Regions from separate parts of the Nocardioides houyundeii genome, predicted to be linked through region 2. Evidence: riboswitches for the same ligand, from Rfam matches in the RefSeq annotation. Region 2 holds a riboswitch; the other holds the start of a gene.
The links. A riboswitch is a leader RNA that binds a small molecule or an ion and turns the genes downstream of it on or off. The one in region 2 is predicted to bind thiamine pyrophosphate.
Positions count from the first base shown of each region.

Region 1: linked by a shared signal. The riboswitch ahead of C0R66_RS16055 (thiamine ABC transporter substrate-binding protein) and the one ahead of thiE (thiamine phosphate synthase) in region 2 are both predicted to bind thiamine pyrophosphate.

Region 1 is NZ_CP025581.1:3,331,759-3,339,309, reverse strand. It holds gene C0R66_RS16070 (hypothetical protein) at 1-975, opposite strand, end outside; gene C0R66_RS16065 (MBL fold metallo-hydrolase) at 1,067-2,149, shown strand; gene C0R66_RS16060 (sulfotransferase) at 2,151-3,083, shown strand; TPP riboswitch at 3,091-3,210, shown strand; gene C0R66_RS16055 (thiamine ABC transporter substrate-binding protein) at 3,202-4,287, shown strand; gene C0R66_RS16050 (ABC transporter permease) at 4,284-5,948, shown strand; gene C0R66_RS16045 (ABC transporter ATP-binding protein) at 5,953-6,960, shown strand; gene C0R66_RS16040 (phosphatase PAP2 family protein) at 6,985-7,551, shown strand, end outside.
Region 2 is NZ_CP025581.1:966,878-974,428, reverse strand. It holds gene C0R66_RS04720 (ABC transporter ATP-binding protein) at 1-1,124, shown strand, start outside; gene C0R66_RS04715 (DUF1707 SHOCT-like domain-containing protein) at 1,221-1,874, opposite strand; gene thiD (bifunctional hydroxymethylpyrimidine kinase/phosphomethylpyrimidine kinase) at 1,917-2,774, opposite strand; gene C0R66_RS04705 (thiamine phosphate synthase) at 2,771-3,394, opposite strand; gene C0R66_RS04700 (thiazole synthase) at 3,391-4,155, opposite strand; gene thiS (sulfur carrier protein ThiS) at 4,152-4,340, opposite strand; gene C0R66_RS04690 (FAD-dependent oxidoreductase) at 4,337-5,404, opposite strand; gene thiE (thiamine phosphate synthase) at 5,415-6,017, opposite strand; TPP riboswitch at 6,016-6,125, opposite strand; gene C0R66_RS04680 (ABC transporter ATP-binding protein) at 6,165-7,220, opposite strand; gene C0R66_RS04675 (ABC transporter permease) at 7,217-7,551, opposite strand, start outside.

The DNA.
Region 1 (7,551 bases), 1.5 Mb from region 2:
GCACAGCAGCAGCACCGCGCAGGTGACCGCGACCGACCCCCACAGACCGGGCTCGGTGGCCGTCCAGTGGCCCAGGCGTTCGTACGACGACAGCGGGGTCACCTCGTCGAAGCCGCCGCTGGCGGTCCCGTCCACCGAGTAGCCGACCCGCGCGAAGGCGCCCAGGGCCAGCACGGCGTACCCCCAGGTGGCCACCGCGGCAAGGCCGAGGCCCACCCCGGTGGCCGGGTCCGGGTCGGCCGGCAGCGAGGTCTCCTGACCGCCGGCGAGCATCAGCGCGCCCAGCACGCCGGCGACCGGCAGGACCAGCAGCAGGGTGAGCGCGCCCCGCAGCGGGGCACGCCAGAGCTCGGCCCACCGGGACATCCGCTCCCCGTGCCAGTCCGCGCGGCGCACCGAGGCGAGGGCCAGGACCGCGAGCGTCACCGCGAAGGTGGCGAGGAACCCGCTCACCGGCGCGACGCCCACCTCGCCGCCCACGTTGCCGGCGTCGCGCGGCTCGAGGTTGTCGGTGGCCACCAGGAAGGGCCCGGAACCCGAGCGGAAGGCCAGGCTCATGGCCAGCACGGCGAGCGCCAGGAGCAGGGCAGTGGCCAGGGCGTCGCCCGCTACGGCTCGGCCCCGGTCGTGGTACCGGGTGGCCCGCCGGAAAACGCTGCCCAGGGTCAGCGCCGCGACCAGGAGCAGGGTGAGCGGAGCGGCGTGCGCGACGCCGGAGACCTCGCCCGAGACCACGAAGGCATCGCCGCTGACGTCGCCGACGAGCTGGGCGCCGAAAGCGCCGCCCACCAGCAGGGTGGTGATCGTCAGCACCTCGGCGAGCGACATCGACTCCGCGCGCACCAGGAGCGCGATCACCAGTGCCGCCCCGGTGGTGGCGGCCAGGCCGGCTCCGGCGACCAGGGGCGCGCGACGCCACAGGGCCGGTGGCCGCCTCCGGGCCACCGTCCCGCTCTGCCTCGCCAGCACCGTCATCCGCGACAGCCTGCCTCAACCGGACCCTGGGTGCCGGCCGCAGCCGAGCGTTGAGACCGATCGGTCTGGCACCGCTTACAGTGGCGCTGCTATGACTGAGACCACCCCTGCCGCCCCGTCCACCTCGACCGCCGGTGCGGTGTCGCCGGACTCGGGCGCCGCCTGGACCGAGGAGGGCGCCTGGCCGGTGGCGCCCGGCGTCCACCGGATCCCGCTCCCGCTGCCGATGGACGGCCTGCGCGCCATCAACGTCTACACCGTGGAGACCGACGACGGCCTCACCCTGATCGACGGCGGCTGGGCCATCGAGGCCGCCCGCGCGGTGCTCGAGCGGTCGCTGGCGCTGCTGGGGCACACCCCGGCCGACATCCGCTCCTTCCTGGTCACCCACGCCCACCGCGACCACTACACCCAGGCGGTCGCGCTGCGCACCGAGCACGGCGCCCACGTCAGCCTCGGGATCGGCGACAAGGGGTCGCTCGACGAGATCCAGGACGGCTTCAGCGGCGGGGACCCGCACATGGCGATGCTGCTGCGCGCCGGTGCCACCGACATCGCCAAGATCTGGGGCAACCACGCCGGGGAGGCCGAGCCGGACCCCTCGGTCTGGGGCTACCCCGACACCTGGCTGGACGGCGACCACCAGATCGCCGTGGGAGGGCGCCGGCTGGACGCGGTCGCCACGCCGGGTCACACCCAGGGCCACTTCGTCTTCGCCGACACCGCGGCCGGGCTGCTCTTCTCCGGCGACCACGTGCTGCCCACCATCACCCCCTCCATCGGCTTCGAGGGCGGGACCCCGGAGCAGCCGCTGGGTGACTTCATGACCTCGCTCGCCAAGGTCCGCGCCCTGCCCGACCTGCGCCTGCTCCCGGCCCACGGACCCCTGGCGCCCTCCTCGCACGCCAGGGCCGAGGAGCTGCTGGCCCACCACGAGCACCGGCTGGCGCAGTGCCTGGAGATCGTGGGCTCGGGCGAGCGGACGGCGTACGAGGTGGCGGGTGGACTGGGCTGGACCCGGCACGAGCGCCGGCTGGAGAGCCTGGACGTGTTCAACACCGCCCTGGCCACGATGGAGACCCGGGCCCACCTGGTGCTGCTGGTGGCCCGCGGCGACGTCACCGTCGCCGACGTGGACGGCGTGGACGTCTACCGGCGCGTCAGCCAGGCCTGAGATGGGCGGCCAGCCCGGCGACCCGCTGGTCCTCTACATCGCCGGCTGGGGACGCAGCGGGTCCACCCTGGCGGAGCGGCTGCTCGCCGAGATCGACGGCGTCACCCTGCTCGGGGAGGTCGTGCACCTGTGGGAGCGGGGCGTGCGCGAGGACCAGCTGTGCGCGTGCCAGTGCCCGTTCCACCAGTGCCCCTTCTGGAGCGAGGTGGGGCGCCTCGCCTTCGATGGGTGGGAGCGGGTCGAGGTGGACCGGATCGCCGAGCTCAAGTCGCAGGTGGACCGCCAGCGCCGGCTGCCGCGCACGGTACGGCGCCGACCGGACGCCGCCACTCGCGCCGCCATCGAGGAGTACGCCGGCTGGTTCCGCGCCGTCTACGCCGCGGCCCAGCAGGTCAGCGGCGCCCGGATCCTGGTCGACTCCAGCAAGGAGATCCCCACGGCCGTGACCCTGAGCCACCTTGAGGACCTGGACCTGCGGGTGCTGCACATCGTGCGCGACGCCCGCGGGGTGGCGCACTCCTGGGCCAAGGTGGTGGCCCGCCCCGAGGCGGACGGCGAGCCGATGCCGCGCTTTTCCCCGGCCCGCAGCACCGCCCTGTGGATGTCGGGCAACCTGACGGTCCAGGGGCTGGCCTGGCGCGGCGTCCCGGTGACCCGGCTGCGCTACGAGGACCTGGTGGCCTCCCCGGCCGAGGCCGTTGCCGGGGCCTGGGACGCGCTCGGGCTGCCGGGCCGGCCGGAGCTGCCGATGGTGGACGACCACAGCATCGAGCTGCACCCGAGCCACTCGGTGGCGGGCAACCCGATGCGGTTCCGCACCGGGATCACCGAGCTGCGCGCCGACGACGCGTGGCGCACCCGGATGTCGCGCTCGGACCGGGCTGTGGTGACCGCGATCGCGTGGCCGCTGCTGAAGCGGTTCGGCTATCTGTAGGCTGGCCGGCACAAGACAGGGGAGCACTTCGTCCGCGAGGACTCGGGTGCTGAGAGTGCGGATCCGCCGCAGACCCTAAGAACCTGCTCCGGTTAGCACCGGCGAAGGGAGTCATCACGTGAACACGCACGCCTGCACGAGCCCGAGGCTCACCACGTTCCACCGGGCGACGGCACTGGCACTGACCGGTGCGCTGCTCGGCGCCTGCAGCCTGCTCGGGGGTGAGGACAAGGCCGCCGAGGCCGGCGGGGCGAGCGAGGTGGTGCTGGTCACCCACGACTCCTTCTCGCTGCCCGAGGAGCTGCTCGCGGAGTTCCGCGAGGAGTACGGCCACGAGGTGGTGGTGCGCTCCTCCGGCGACGCCGGCGCGCTGAGCGCCAAGCTGGCGCTGACCAAGGAGAACCCCACCGGCGACGTGGCGTTCGGGGTCGACAACACCTTCGCCTCCCGGGTCCTGGACGAAGGGGTCTTCGCCCCCTACGACCCGCCGCGAGCCCCCGGCGCCGGTCGCTACGAGCTCCCCGAGGGCTCCGACCGGCTCACCCCGGTCGACGTGGCGGCCGTCTGCGTCAACATCGACGACACCTGGTTCGCCGAGCAGGACGTGGCCCCGCCGCGGACGCTGGCGGACCTGACGAAGCCGGCGTACCGGGACCTGATGGTGACCCCGGCCGCGTCGACCTCATCGCCGGGCATGGCCTTCCTGCTGACCACGGTCGCCGCCTTCGGCGAGGAGTGGCCGGCGTACTGGTCGGAGCTGCTGGACAACGGCCTCAAGGTCGTCGACGGCTGGTCGGACGCCTACTACACCGACTTCACCCAGGGCGGCGAGGGCGGGGAGCGGCCCATCGTGGTCTCCTACGACTCCTCACCCGCGTTCACCGTGCCCGAGGGGGCGGAGAAGTCCACGACCAGCGCGCTGCTGGAGACCTGCTTCCAGCAGGTGGAGTACGCCGGGGTGCTCAAGGGTGCGGCCAACCCCGAGGGTGCGAGGGACCTGGTCGCGTTCCTGCAGGAGCCGAAGACCCAGGCGGCGCTGCCGGAGAGCATGTACGTCTTCCCGGTGGTCACGGGCGTGGACCTGCCCGAGGACTGGGCCCGGTACGCCGCCCGCCCCGAGGACCCCTACACGGTCGACCCCGCCGACATCGCGACCAACCGGGACAAGTGGCTCCAGCAGTGGACCGACCTCACCACCGAGTGACTCCTCACCCGGCGAGCGGGGTGCGGCCGCCCCGGCGGCTGCTGGTCCTGGGCGCCCTGGCAACGGGGCCGCTGCTGGTCCTCGGCGTCTTCTTCGTGCTGCCCGTCGCCGCGATGGTGGGCCGCGGCTTCGTCGTCGACGGACACCTCGACGTCCCAGGGGTGCTCCAGGTCCTGGCCCGGCCCCGGGTGGGGCGGGTGCTGGCCTTCACCCTGGGCTCCGCGCTGGCCGGTACCGCGCTCTCGCTGCTCCTGGGACTGCCGGCCGCGTACGCGCTGAGCCGGCTCGCGCTGCCCGGACGCGCCGTGCTGCGAGCTGCGCTGCTGGTGCCGTTCGTGCTGCCCACGGTCGTGGTGGGGGTCGCCTTCCGACAGCTGCTCGGCGAGTCCGGGCCCCTGGGCTTCCTGGGCCTGGACGGCACCCCGGTCGCGATCGTCGCGGGCCTGGCGTTCTTCAACGCAGCCGTGGTGATCCGCTCCGTGGGGGCGGCCTGGGAGGGGCTGGACCCGCGGCCGGGCGAGGCGGCGGCGGCGCTCGGGGCCTCGCCGTGGCAGGTGCTGCGCACCGTCACCCTCCCGGCCCTGAGACCGGCGATCGTCTCCGCCGCCTCGGTGGTGTTCCTGTTCTGCGCCACCGCCTTCGGGATCGTGCTGGTGCTCGGCGGGGTGCGCTACGCCACGGTGGAGACCGAGATCTACCTGCTCACCACCACCCTGTTCGACCTGCAGGCGGCCGCCGCGCTCTCGGTGCTGCAGCTGGTGCTGATCACCGCACTGCTGGTGCTCACCGGCCGCACCCGCAACGGTGCCACGACCGTGTCGCGTCGCGCCGTGGCGCCGAGACGCCCGACCCGGCACGACCTCCCGGCGATGGCGATGACCGGAGTGCTGGTGGTGTTCGTGGCGACGCCGCTGGTCACCCTCGTGGTGGGCTCGCTGCGGGTCGGGGGCGAGTGGGGCCTGGGCAACTACCGGGCCCTCTCGGGGACCGGCGAGGACCGGGCGCTGCTGGTCCCGGTGACCCAGGCGCTGGCCACCTCGCTGCGCACCGCGGCCGACGCGACCACGATGGCGCTGGTCCTAGGGCTGGTCCTGGCCGTGATGGTCACGCGCCGCTCCCACACCCGGGCCGAGCGCCGGCTGCGGTCCTGGCTCGACGGCCTGTTCATGCTCCCCCTGGGAGTCTCCGCGGTCACCCTCGGCTTCGGCTTCCTGATCGCCCTGGACCGGCCGCCGGTGGACCTGCGGGACTCGGCGCTGCTGGTGCCGATCGCCCAGGCGCTGGTGGCGCTGCCGCTGGTGGTCCGCACCCTGGTCCCGGTGCTGGCCGGCCTGGACGACCGTCAGCGCCAGGCCGCAGCCTCGCTCGGGGCCGGCGCGCTGCGCTCCTTCCTCACCGTGGACGTCCCCGCGGTCTGGAAGCCGCTGCTCGCCGCCACCGGCTTCGCGTTCGCGGCGTCGCTGGGGGAGTTCGGGGCCACCTCCTTCCTGGCCCGGGAGGAGAACCCGACCGTGCCGGTGGTGATCTTCCGCCTGATCGGCAACCCCGGCGAGATGAACTACGGCATGGCGCTGGCCGCGTCGGTGGTGCTGGCCGGCGTCACGGCCGTGGTGATGCTCGCCGTGGAGCGCCTGCGGGTGCCGGCCGTGGGAGCCTTCTAGCGACATGGCTGCCCTCCTCTCGCTCCGCGACGTCTCCGTGCGCTACGGCGACCTGGTCGCCGTCGACTCCGTCTCCCTGGACCTGCCGGGGGGCGAGGTGCTGGCCGTGCTCGGTCCCTCGGGCTGCGGCAAGTCCACCCTGCTGCGCAGCATCGCCGGGCTGGAGCCGGTCAGCGCCGGGACGGTCCGCTTCGACGGCGAGGACCTGGCCGGGCGTCCCACGCACCGGCGGGGGTTCGCGCTGATGTTCCAGGACGGGCAGCTCTTCTCCCACCTGTCGGTGGCCCGCAACGTGGGCTACGCGCTGCGGCTGCGGCGGGTGCCCCCCGCGACGGTCGCAGCGCGGGTGGCCGAGCTGCTGGAGCTGGTCGGGCTGGCCGGGTACGCCGACCGGATGCCGGCCACCCTGTCCGGCGGCGAGCGGCAGCGCGTGGCGCTGGCCCGGGCGCTCGCGGTCCAGCCCCGGCTGCTCCTGCTCGACGAGCCGCTCTCCGCGCTGGACGCCGCGCTGCGGGAGTCGCTGGCCGCCGACCTGGCCAGGATCCTGCGCGAGTCCGGGACCACGGCGCTGATGGTCACCCACGACCACGACGAGGCGTTCATCGTCGCCGACCGCATCGCGGTGATGTTCTCGGGGCGGGTCGTGCAGCAGGGACCCATCTCCGGGGTGTGGGCGGAGCCGGTGGACGCGGTCACCGCGGAGTTCCTCGGCTACGCCGGGGTGCTGCGCGACGAGGCCGCGCGCCGGATGGCGGTCGCGGCGGGCCTGGAGCCGGGCGGGCTGCTGGCGCTGCGGCGCTCGGCCCTGGTGGTGGATCCCGCCGGCCGGCTGACCGGCACGGTGACCGCGGTGCTCAGCACGCCGGAGCTGCTGCGGCTCCAGGTCGACGTACCGGGGGTCGGGCGGCTGCACGCGGTGGCCCGCCTCGATGCCCGGGTGGCGGTGGGAGAGCAGGTGCCTCTGGTGGTGGAGCCGTCCCGTATCGCCCGGATACCGGATTCGGACGCGTGAGCGTCGGGTCCCTAGACTGCCGGGGTGTATCGCCGCGCCTACGTCCTGCTCATCGGGGTGACCGTCGTGATGGGGGTCCTCGCCCTGGCCGCGTCGATCTCGCTGGATCGGCCCCTGGTCGACCCTGAGGGGTTCCTGGGCCCGTCCTGGCTCCGGCTGCCGCTGCTGCTGTTCGCGGCGCTGCTGGCCGACATGCTGCCGCGGTACTTCTGGGAGGCCAAGGGCCACCCCGTCCAGGGCTGGGCCGCCATGAAGAAGCGCTGGCACACGCACTGGAACCGGGACCGGCTGACGCTCAACGTGCTGGGGATCGTCTGCTTCTACGTCACCTACGTCAGCTACCGGAACCTCAAGTCGTTCCTGCCGTTCATCACCGGCGACAAGAAGTACGACCGCGAGCTGCACGTGCTGGACCGTGCCCTGTTCATGGGCCACGAGCCCGCGAACGTGCTGCACGCGATGTTCGGCACCGGGGTCAGCGCGCACGTGCTCTCCTACATCTACCTCTGGTTCCTGCCGCTGGTGCCGATCGGGGTGGCGGTCTTCCTGGTCTGGTCCCGCAACATCACCTTCGGCTACTGGTTCGTCACC
Region 2 (7,551 bases):
TGCTGCGGATGATCGTGGGCCTGGAGGACATCACCTCCGGCGACATGATCATCGGGGACCGCAAGGTCAACGACCTGGCTCCGCGCGACCGCAACCTCGCGATGGTGTTCCAGAACTACGCCCTGTACCCGCACCTGACGGTCTACGAGAACATCGCGTTCCCGCTCCGGCTCGCCGGCGCCAACGACGACGAGGTCGACCGCAAGGTGCGTGAGGCGTCCAAGACCCTCGAGCTCGACGAGCACCTGGAGCGCAAGCCGGGCAACCTCTCGGGTGGGCAGCGCCAGCGGGTCGCCATGGGCCGCGCGATCGTCCGCGACGCCGACGCGTTCCTCTTCGACGAGCCGCTGTCCAACCTCGACGCCAAGCTGCGCGGGCAGATGCGCACCGAGATCTCGCGCCTGCAGAAGCGTCTGGGCATCACCACCGTCTACGTCACCCACGACCAGACCGAGGCGATGACGCTCGGCGACCGGGTGGCGGTGCTCAAGCGGGGCATCCTCCAGCAGCTGGCCACTCCGCGCGAGCTCTACGAGAACCCGGGCAACCTGTTCGTCGCCGGCTTCATCGGCTCGCCGCCGATGAACTTCCTGCCCGCGGAGGTGGACGGCACGACGGTCAAGCTGCCCTTCGGCGAGGTCCAGATCCCGGCCGACAAGGCCGAGAAGGCCCGCGGCAGGGGGCTGCTGATGGCCGGGATCCGGCCCGAGCACTTCGAGGACGCCTCGGTCGTCGACCCCGGCAAGGAGGGATCGACGTTCCACGCCAAGGTCGACGTGGTGGAGTGGCTGGGCAACGAGGCCTACGCCTACATCCCGTTCGAGGCCCCGCCGGAGGTGCAGAAGCAGCTGAACCAGCTGGAGCAGGACCTGGACGGTGAGTCCCTGCGCACCCAGCTGGTCATCTCGCTCGACGGCGCGAGCCGCATCGCCGAGGGCGACGAGGCGGAGATCTGGGTCAACACCTCCAAGATGCACCTCTTCGACCCCAGCACCGGGGAGAACCTCACCGTGGACACCTCGCGCGCGGGGCGCATCCCGGAGCTGGACGACCCGCAGGAGCAGGAGAGGGCCGAGCAGATGGCCGCGAAGGCGGAGGAGATCCACTCCGCTCCGGAGGCCTGAGACCACCGACGACGGGTTACGCACCACCGTCGGCTGGAAGGAAGCCCCACGACCGCCAGCTGGGTCGTGGGGCTTTCCCGTGCTGGGCGCCCGGGCTCAGTGGCCCAGCATCTTGCGGCGCAGCGGCCCCGGCTCCCCCGGCATCGCCTTGCGGATGACGGAGACCGCGCCCATCAGGGCGAACCCCTTGACCCGCACCACCGGGGAGTCGGGCCCGACGTCCGGCGCCACCCTGTCGCGCCCCTGCTCGAAGGCCCCCATGATGCCCACGCCGTCCACGATCACCCGGGTGCCGGCATTGACCACCACGTCGATCCCTCCCCAGACCGCGTAGGCGTTGACGACCGTCTCGTGACTGGTGAAGCGCGCCTGCCTCAAGTCGATGCAGATGCCACCCATCACCGCCACGGCGGTGTGGCTCTCCCCCACCTGCCACACGCCCTTGCGGTCGACGCCGCCCATCACCGCGATCGAGGTGGGGTACTCCGCGGCCGGCAGCCCGTCGGGCACGGCCATCGGCCGTGGCTGTGGCTGTGGCTGTGCGGGCACCGGCAGCCGGCTGTCGCCGGGCAGGTCGATGGTGATCGGCACCAGGTCGGCGTACACCTTGGCGGCGTACGCCGTCTCCAGCCGCTCGTCGAGCTCCTCCAGGTCGATCCTGCCCTCGGCGGCCGCCTCGCGCAGCACCTCCGCTACCCGGTGTCGGTCCGCGTCGGAGATCCGCAGCTGGGAGGGGTCGTGCTCGCTCATGCGTCCCAGCCTAGCCACAGCCCTGGGCCGCCACCTACCCCGTCACCGCTCGGATTCCGGTCCCGGAGCGTCGTGGCAGATGCCGCGGCGAGGTTGCCCGGCCACCGGCTGCGCCGCCTCGGCGGTGTGGGCCACGGGCCCCCGACCTCGGCCCAGCTCCCACTGCCGGCTGCGGCGCAGCGCGGAGGTGGTGAACTCGGCGGCCTGCGCCACCGCCTGCACCAGGTCGACGCCGGAGGCCAAGCGGGTGGCCAGCGCACTGCTGTGGGTGCAGCCGGTGCCGTGGTCGTTCGTCGTCGCAACCGCTGGGTGACGCAGCGACAACGGCTCGCCGCCGGGTCTGGCGAGCCAGTCCCTGCCCTCGGGTCCACCGGTCACCACCACCGAGCACCCGAGCCTGGTCAGCGCCCGGGCAAGGTCGGGGGCGGACGCCCGGAGCCCGGCCAGGGCGGCTGCCTCGTCACCGTTGGGGGTGGCCACGGTGGCGACCGGCAGCAGGTGCTCCCGGTAGGCGGCCACCACCTCCGTGTCGCCGAGCACCGCCCCGCTGGTGGCCACCAGCACCGGGTCCACCACCAGGGGCAGCCCGAGGTCCCGCACGCGGGTGGCCACCAGCGCGACCACGTCGGCCGAGCCGAGCATCCCGGTCTTCACGCACGCCACCGGGAGGTCCTCCAGGACCGCGTCCAGCTGCGCCGAGACCACCTCCAGCGGCACCGGGTGGACCGCCCGTACGCCGGTGGTGTCCTGGGCGGTGACCGCAGTGACCACGCAGGCCCCGTGGGCGCCGAGCTGACCGATCGTGGCCAGGTCCGCAGCGACGCCGGCCGCGCCGCCGGAGTCCGTGCCGGCGATGGTCAGCACCACCGGCGGAGTGCCGCGCCCGCTCCTCGGCGTCACCGGGTGACCTCCAGCAGCCGGGCCACGACCCCGGCAGGATCGGCTGCCCGCATCACCTCGCCCATCACGGCCACCCCGTGGGCCCCGGCCTCCAGCGCTTGGCGGGCGTTGTCGACCCCGACCCCGCCGAGCGCCAGCACGGGCAGCGGGAGCCCGCGGTACGCGGTCCGCGGCACCGCAGGCCCGTACCCGGGCTTGCTCGCCGAGCAGGCGAACGGCGACAGGGTGGCCCAGCGCCCCCCGGCGCGCCGCACCGCGACGACCTCGGAGCGGGAGTGGCAGGAGCGGCCCCAGGGACCGGCCGGCTCCCCCAGCTGCTCCGGCTCCTGATGGGCGGCGAGGTGGAGGCCGTGCGCGGCGGGATCCGCGACGCGGGAGGAGACCACGACCAGGCCCGCCAGCTCGGCCAGCGTGGCGACCAGCGCCCGGCGCGTCGCCGGCCGGAGGTCGTGCTCGCGCACGATGACGGCCCCCAGTCCGGCACTCGCACACGCGGCGATCGTGCCGACCAGGTCGCGTCCCGGTGGCAGCTGGCTGCGGTCGGTGACCAGGAACAGTCTGGGCGGCACTGCGAGACCCGCGGGACCGGGCCCCGGGGCGCGACGGGTGCGGGGGCTCATCCGATCCGCCCATCGCGGGGGCTCGAGGCCCGGGCCGTGGCGCGGCGCGGGATGCGCCCGGCCTCCCGGGCGGCGTACCCCGCCTCCACCGCCAGGCGCAGCGCCCGCGCCATCACCGGCGGGGCGGCGGCCCGGGTCACCGCGGAGGCCGCGAGGACTCCGGCGCAGCCGAGCTCCATCGCCAGGGCCGCGTCGCTGGCGGTGCCGATGCCGGCGTCCAGCACGACCGGTACCTGGACCGCGGCCACCACCGACTCCACCGCGAACGGGTCCATCACTCCCAGGCCCGACCCGATGGGCGACCCGAGGGGCATCACCGCGACGCAGCCGAGGTCGGCGAGCCGTCGGGCGAGCACGGGGTCGGCGCCCATGTAGGGCAGCACCGCGAACCCGTCGGACACCAGCTGCTCCGCGGCCTCCAACAGCTCCACGGCGTCGGGCAGCAGGGACTCCTCGTCGCCGATCACCTCGAGCTTGACCCAGTCTGTCCCCAGGGCCTCCCGCGCCAGCCGAGCCGTCAGCACCGCCTCCCGGGCCGAGCGGCAACCGGCCGTGTTGGGCAGCACCCGGACCCCGTGCCGACCCAGGAGGCCCAGCAGGCCGTTCTGCCCACCGCCCCCGGCGCGCCGCATGCTCACCGTGACCAGACCGGGACGAGCCGCCTCCAGCACGGGCTCGAGCAGCGAGAGCCGGGGCAGTCCCCCGGTGCCGAGCAGCAGTCGGGAGGTGAGCTCCACCCCTGCGACGCGCAGGCCGGTCATCCGCCCTGCACCGCCGTCACGACCTCGACCACGTCACCGGGGACCAGCTCGCGACCGCCGACGGCCGCTCGCGGCACCACCTCGCCGTTGACGGCCACCGCGACTCCGGGACGAAGGCCCCCCAGCAGCTCGGCCACGGTGCCCGGCGGCACCTCGGCGGGCGAGCCGTTCAGCACGATCCTCATTGCGGCACGCTCCTGCTCGGCGCCGTCTGCCACGCCCCGGTCGGCGGGTGGACGGCGTCGAATCGACGTGGGTCCCAGGCCGGCTCGCTCGCACCGCCGTCCAGCTGGTCGGCGATCAGCACCGCGGTGAGCGGGGCCAGCAGCACCCCGTGCCGGTGGTGCCCCGCGGCCAGCAGCACCTCCGGCAGGTGGGTGGCACCCACCAGCGGACGGTGGTCGACGGAGGCCGGGCGGTCCCGGGCGACCGCCTCGGCGAAGGTGGCGCGGTCCAGTCCGGGCAGCAGGGTCCGCGCCGCCGCCAGCAGGGTCGCCAGGCCCTCCAGCGTCACCACCGGCGGTGCGGCGTGCTCGCTCTGGGTGGCACCGATGACCACCTCGCCGTCCGGGCGGGGCACGACGTAGACCGGAGTGCCCCGCACCCAGCCGCGCAGGGTGCGCCGGGGCGGGTCGGGGCAGTGCGCGCGCACCACCTCCCCGCGGACCCCGCGCACCAGGTGGGCGAACGGCGGGGGCAGGGTGGTCCCGGTCGCCACGACAGTGACGTCGGCCGGCCCGGTGGCGGCCGGGACCACCCGGCACCGGCGTCGCAGCGCCCGCACCACGACCCGGGGGTCGACGCTGTGGTCGCGGGGCAGCAGAGCGGCTCCCGCGCAGCCTCGGGCCAGGGCAGGCTCCAGGACCCGGGCGTCGCGAGGGTCGAGCCGCTCCAGGGGCTCGCCGTGGTCGGTGAGGAGCGACAGCAGTCGGCCCAGGTCGTCGGCGTCCCCGGCGTCGTGGGCCACCAGCATGGTGCCGACCGGCCGCAGCGGCACCCCCAGGTCCTGGGCCAGCCCCGGCCACAGGTCGGCACTGCGCCGACCGGTCCGGAGCAGGTCGGCCTCACCGTGCCAGGCCTCGCCGGCCGGGCTCAGCATCCCGGCCGCGGCCCAGGAGGCGCCGCTGCCGGGCGCGGGGTCGACCACCTCGACGCGGTGCCCGCGACGCCCCAGCTCCAGGGCGCAGGTGAGCCCGATGATCCCCGCGCCCAGCACCCGGACGCGGAGCGTGCTGTCCTCGACGGTCATGTCAGGCTCCTCAGGCCGACGCCGTCACGAGCTCCTTGGCCGCGGCCACCGGATCTCGCGCGCCCCAGATCCCCGCGATGACCGCGACACCGTGCGCCCCGGTGGCGCGCGCCTGGACCGCGCGTGCCGCGGTCACCCCGCCGATGGCGAAGAGAGGCAGCACCCCCTGAGCGGACTCGATCGCCCCCGGTCCCAGGGGCGTGGGCAGTCCCGACTTGCTGCGCGTGCCCCAAACCGGCCCGAACCCGGCGTACGTCGCCCCGTCGGCGCGCGCCTGCGCCACCGCCTGTGGGTCCCGGCACGTCGCCCCCACCAGCAGGTCGGGCGCCAGTCGTCGCGCCACCGCGACCGGGAGGTCGTCGGCTCCCAGGTGCACGCCGTCCGCCCCGGTCGCCAGGGCGATGTCGACCCGGTCGTTGACCACCACGGTGGCGCCGTGGGAGCGGACGGCCGCGATGACCAGGGTGACCAGCGCCAGCAGCTCGCGGTCGCCGGCCCCCTTGGCCCGGACCTGGAAGCCGTCGACCCCGGCCTCGGCGAGGGCGGTGAGCAGGGTCAGGTCGTCGGTGGCCGAGACGAGGCAGAACAGACGGGGCAGGATGGTGGGGTACACGTGAGCTCCTCGACGCTTCCTTCGCCGGCATGACCCGGATCAGGTTCGACGGTCGGAGCGGAACAGCTCCCTCTCAGCCCGCTGCCGCAGGCTCCCGTGGTGGACGCCTCCGACGCTAGCAGCGCCAGGCAACCACGTCGAGACGTCTCAGCGACCCGCGACGAGCACCGGTGCCGGGGAGACGGTCAGCGCCACCCGGTCGCCGGGGCGCAGCTGCGTCGCGGCCGAGCTGGCCAGCTGCACGAGGACGTCCGTGCCGTCCTCCAGCGCACAGTGCACCCGCGAGACCGGACCCAGGAAGCCGACGGAGGTGACCGTGGTGGTGGCTCCGGGATCCGCGACGAGCCCGATCGACTCGGGGCGGACCAGCGCCAGCCCCTCGCCGGTGGCGGAGCCGGCCAGCACGGGCACCCGCTGGCCGAGCACGACGGCCTCGGCGCCCTCCACGTGCGCCGGCAGCCGGTTGGAGAGTCCCACGAAGGCCCCCACGAACGGGGTGGCCGGCGCGGAGTAGAGCTCGGTCGGAGGTGCCAGCTGCTCCAGCCGTCCCGCGTTCATCACACCCACCCGGTCGGCGACGGCGAGCGCCTCCTCCTGGTCGTGGGTGACGAACAACGTGGTGGTCCCGACCTCGAGCTGCACCCGTCTGATCTCGTCACGCAGCTGGACCCGCACCTTGGCGTCCAGCGCGGACAGCGGCTCGTCGAGCAGCAGCACGGACGGCTCGAAGGCCAGCGCGCGAGCCAGTGCCACCCGCTGCTGCTGACCTCCGGAGAGCTCGTGGGCGTAGCGGTCGGCCTGGGTGTGGAGCCCGACGAGGTCGAGCATCGCACCGGCACGCTCGCGGCGCGCCGCGCGGCCGGTGCCGCGCAGCCGGAGCCCGAAGGCCACGTTGTCGATCACGGTCATGTGCGGGAAGAGGCTGTAGGCCTGGAACACCATCCCCATGTCCCGCTTGTTGGCCGGCACCCTGGTGACGTCCCGTCCGCCCACGCTCACGGTCCCCGAGGTGGCCCGGTCGAGGCCGGCCAGGATGCGCAGGGCGGTGGTCTTGCCGCAGCCCGAGGGACCCAGCAGCACGATCATCTCGCCGGGGTCGATCTCCAGGTCGAAGCCGTCCAGGGCGCGCACCGAGCCGTAGACGCGGGTCAGGTCCTTGAGCTGGACAGCGAGACCGCGTCCTGTCATCGGTGGGGCGGTCATCGTCCGGCTCCTTGCTGGTGGCGGTTCCGGCTGAGGAAGGTGAACCCCAGCAGCAGGAACGTGGTCAGGGCCATGGTCGCGAGGGCGCCTGCCATCGCGGCCGGGCCGTTGCTCTTGTAGATGGAGGCCATCGCGACCGGCATGGTGTCGAAGTGCAGCAGCGAGGCGAAGGTGAACTCTCCCAGCACCAGGGCCACCGAGATGAAGGCGGCGCCGAGGACCCCACCGGTGATGTTGGGCACGATCACCCGCAGGATCACGGTGGCCCAGCCCGCGCCCAGGGAGCGCGCCGCCTCAGCCAGGGTGGTGACGTCGATGGCCGACAGCGCTG